One region of the Salinivibrio sp. VYel1 genome, then DNA from elsewhere that is predicted to be linked to it. Evidence: predicted binding sites of a transcription regulator. Region 1 holds the regulator's gene; the other holds the start of a gene.

Region 1 (2,208 bases):
AACGTGTCTGGAATCGCTTGTGTTTCGTTGCTTAAATGCGGGTTATCGACTCGGATGACAGTACGCTCACCAATGTTCGCCTTTTCAAAGGTTTCCTTAACTAAAGGCGCATTATTGAAAAACTCGATAAATGATCCGTCTTGATACGCCGCTTCAAAAGCGCTATTTAACATCTCGGCGACGTCAGCATGTTGCGGAGACACAAACAGGAACATCGGAAAGCGATAGATCAGCATCAGGTGTGGGTCAACTAACAGATTACCGTATTGCGGCCGCTCGGCTAATTCACTAAAAGGCTCAATCAAGGCACGAGGGAAGAGATCGGCCCGGCCCGTATCAACCACTTTGAAAATGTTTTCAAAGCTCGATATTTCACGTACGCGAAATCCCGCTGAGTTAAGCACCTTGACGTCGGCCCAACCTTGTCCCTGAATCATAGTCAGAGACTGCAAGTCACTCGCGCTACTTATCTGAGCAAGTTGGGGCTCGGTGGCTTGGTTGGTAATAAACAGGCGGTGGCCGAGTAAGCCACGAAACACGGGATAGCGAACGGGGATCAATTCAGCTTCCAGTGTACGGTCGGCACCAAGCCAGTCGACGGTGAGCTTGCCTTGCTTGAGCATTTCCACCTTACGAGATTGAGAGCCAATTTGGCCGTCAAAGGCTTGTAAGGTAACAGATCCTCCCGACTTTTCGGCAAGAAACTCGATGAGCTCAATGGCATAGAGATCAAGCGCCGAGCCGGCGCGTGGCTCGGGGTGGACAATCGTCGTATTGGACGCAGCATGGACTGAAAACACAGAGAGCGCGAAGGCGGTGAGGGTAACCATGAGTTTTTTCATAAACGACACCTTGTTAATTTTATGTTAACCATGTCGTTTTGAGTGTAGAAGCAATCCGCGTGCTTGCCAGATAATGGAGATAAAAAACCGACGCCAGGGCGTCGGTTGGTGATACAGAGAGCGGCGCGATTAGCGTGTGCCGTATACCACGATGGTTTTACCGTGTGCGGAAATGAGGTTTTGCTCTTCCAGCATTTTAAGGATACGTCCCACTGTTTCGCGTGAGCAGCCAACGATTTGGCCAATTTCCTGACGGGTGATCTTAATCTGCATACCATCAGGATGCGTCATGGCATCAGGCTGCTTCGCCAAGTTCAATAGGGTTTGTGCAATGCGCCCTGTGACGTCCAGGAAGGCAAGATCCCCCACCTTTTGGCTCGTTACCTGCAAGCGGCGCGCCATTTGTGAGGACAAGCGCATCAAGATATCAGGATTCACTTGGATAAGCTGGCGGAACTTTTTGAATGAAATTTCTGCCACTTCACACGGTGATTTGGCGCGTACCCAAGCAGTGCGCTCTTGGTCTTCTTCGAAAAGCCCGAGCTCACCGATGAAGTCACCTTGGTTAAGGTAAGACAGGATCATTTCCTTGCCTTCTTCATCTTTGATCAGTACGGCCACAGACCCTTTCACGATGTAATACAAGGTCTCCGCCTTTTCACCAGCATGGATAAGCGTGCTTTTCGACGGATACTTATGAATATGACAATGTGAAAGGAACCACTCGAGTGTAGGGTCTGTTTGAGGTTTTCCTGGAACCATATAACTTATTTCCTCTGCATGTGTTGCCCGGCAACAACGTCCTATCTTTGTCTGAGGGGTAACCCATCAGATCATTGCACAGAATACGAAGTCTGAACGCGGGCTACAAGCTCACTGTATGTTAACAAGAGTGTATCTTTTTTTGTTGGTGATTTCTTGATTTTGATCTAGGCCAACCGCCTAAAAAACTGGCAAAAACGTGGCTAAGATCACGGCTTGAGAAGTAATACATCATGAATGCGCTACGCCTCAGCCAATCTTGCCTTTTTCTATCAATTGCTGAATCAATGGACGGATGATCAATTCCATTGCAAAGCCCATTTTTCCTCCCGGCACCACTAAGGTGTTATGGCGCGACATAAACGACCCAGTGATCATTTGCAACAGATAAGGGAAGTCGACGTTTTTCATGCCACGAAAGCGGATCACCACAAAGCTTTCATCCAAAGACGGAATCCCTTTGGCATTTAATGGGTTTGAGGTATCTACCGTGGGAACGCGCTGAAAGTTGATATGGGTGCGAGAAAACTGCGGGGTGATATAGTGCAGGTAATCATCCATTGAGCGCACAATCGAGTCGGTCACCGCTTCACGAGAATGGCCT
Region 2 (2,208 bases), on a different contig from region 1:
GATATTCGTTTCCAATAAGCAGCTCTGATCATGATGTTGTGTCGCCCAGGTACGTACTGTTCGCGGCTCGGAAAGCGGCTCACCGGCTTGCCAAAGCACTGCTTCCTGCTCTCGGCCCTGCCAGAAGCGGTCAAAGGCGGCGTTCGTACCCACCACGTTTCCCTCAACATCTTGAAAGCATACGAGCTCCGCCAAGGAATTAATCACGCTTAAAAGCACACCTTGTTCTTGTTGCTGCAGGTGCCATTGCGTGTTGGACTCAGAGGCAGAAAATGAAATGAGCCAGGCACGCTTGCCGCGACAGCGGATCGGCAAGCCAGATAAGGTCACCTCAACCCGCACCCGATTCGCGCCCGGGGCTCTGACTTTGGCTTCAACATTAGAAAATGGCTGAGGCCAACGCTGCGCCACAATAAAAGCGCGCACCGCTTGCTGCTGTTTTTCATTGGCGGTTTTAAACCGGTTGTGGCTACCTACCAGCGAAAAAGACTCCACACAAGGTGCATTGGCATACAAGATATCACCATCATCGGCCGTGACAATCGCATGTGGCGTGTCTAACCCGGCCATGTAAACCCGCCAATCGGATAACGCCAGTGTCGCTCGACGCGCGCGCCAACCGTAGCCAAGCAAAGCGCCTAACACGAAAACCAAGCTAAAACTAAAAAACGCCATGCCACTCCTGTCTGCCTTATTACTGTCCTTGATCGTATTCACGCCCTACCTCACCGGCGACGTATTCTGCCACAGTTTTGATAGAACGCGTGATTGTCCTGTTCACAGCTTTGCGAATATCATTTGTTATTTTATTACATCAATTGACAGTGCTTTTTGCTATGAAAGAGAAAGCATATAACGCACCCTTCTTTATTCATCATCAAAGCTAGAATATCTACTCGAATTCGCCTTTTATTTAATAATTATTTAACAAAATGGCATAATTGCGAATAGATATTATTCATCAAGAAAACCACAATAAATACTTTTATATCAGTTGTTTACAATAAAGACATACTTATATTGCTATGCATAAAGGATGCATATAAAAATTTGACCTTTGCAAGGTTTACCGTTAATTTGGAAGGTCGCTGAATAGCGCTTTGCCTGTGTATTCTCTGTCAATCCATCGATAAAACAGTGAGTTAGAGTGTAGATCACCGACTTTTCTCGTTAAAAAATCACAACATAACGAGCGCACAGTCACAAAGCGAATCTGTTCAGAGTGGTCAGGAGGATCACGACAATAAATGCAATCACTGCGCGTAACGCAGTAGCAAGGGAGAATTGCAATGTCGCTGTACAACCCAATGCTGGAAAAAGATAACTGTGGTTTTGGCCTTATCGCCCATCAAGAGGGGGAGCCCAGCCACAAACTGGTTCGTACTGCTATCGCTGCACTTGACCGCATGACCCACCGAGGTGGTATCAACTCTGACGGCAAGACAGGCGATGGTTGTGGACTGCTGCTGCAAAAGCCCGACCGCTTTTTCCGCCTTATTGCCGAACAAAATCAATGGAAGCTAAGCCGCCTGTACGCGGTGGGCATGATTTTTCTCAGTGCCGATCCGGCAAAAGCCCAACAAGCCAAACAACGCTTCGAGCAAGAAATAAACGCTGAAACACTCTCAGTGGTGGGGTGGCGGACGGTGCCGACCAACCCAGACGTACTCGGAGACATCGCCAAACAGTCTCAGCCCGTCATTGAACAAGTGTTTATCAATGGCCCAGCAGGCTGGCGCGCGCGCGATTTAGAGCGACGCCTGTATATCGCACGCCGCCGTGCAGAAAAAGCCTTAGCAGACGATGCAGACTTTTATGTCACCAGCCTATCCACACAAACCATTGTTTACAAAGGTTTGTGTATGCCTGCGGATCTACCACGCTTTTACACCGATCTCGCGGATCTGCGTTTAGAGTCATCAATTTGTTTGTTCCACCAGCGTTTCAGTACCAATACTCAGCCACGCTGGCCGCTCGCCCAACCCTTTAGGTATCTCGCCCACAACGGTGAGATCAACACCATTGAGGGCAACCGTCAGTGGGCACGCACACGTGCATACAAGTTTAACTCCCCTTTATTACCCGACTTGCATCAAGCCGCGCCGTTTGTGAATGAATCAGGCTCTGATTCCTCAAGCCTCGACAACATGATGGAAGTCTTTCTCGCCGGCGGGATGGACTTATTCCGAGCCATGCGTCTGCTGGTGC

What was found. Region 1 encodes CRP, which controls carbon source genes, mostly activating them, when cyclic AMP is high. Its sites were predicted from a motif close to TGTGANNNNNNTCACA; they were not measured.
Region 2: gltB (glutamate synthase large subunit) is a predicted target of CRP. The motif match lies at 1,190-1,205, and genes of this name have one in related genera.

What each region holds. Positions count from the first base shown of each region.
Region 1 covers NZ_RSAM01000007.1:32,356-34,563, reverse strand. The annotation lists gene EHW58_RS08150 (ABC transporter substrate-binding protein) at 1-842, opposite strand, end outside; gene crp (cAMP-activated global transcriptional regulator CRP) at 972-1,604, opposite strand; gene EHW58_RS08140 (phosphoribulokinase) at 1,854-2,208, opposite strand, start outside.
Region 2 covers NZ_RSAM01000003.1:119,552-121,759, forward strand. The annotation lists gene EHW58_RS04450 (diguanylate cyclase) at 1-675, opposite strand, end outside; gene gltB (glutamate synthase large subunit) at 1,290-2,208, shown strand, end outside.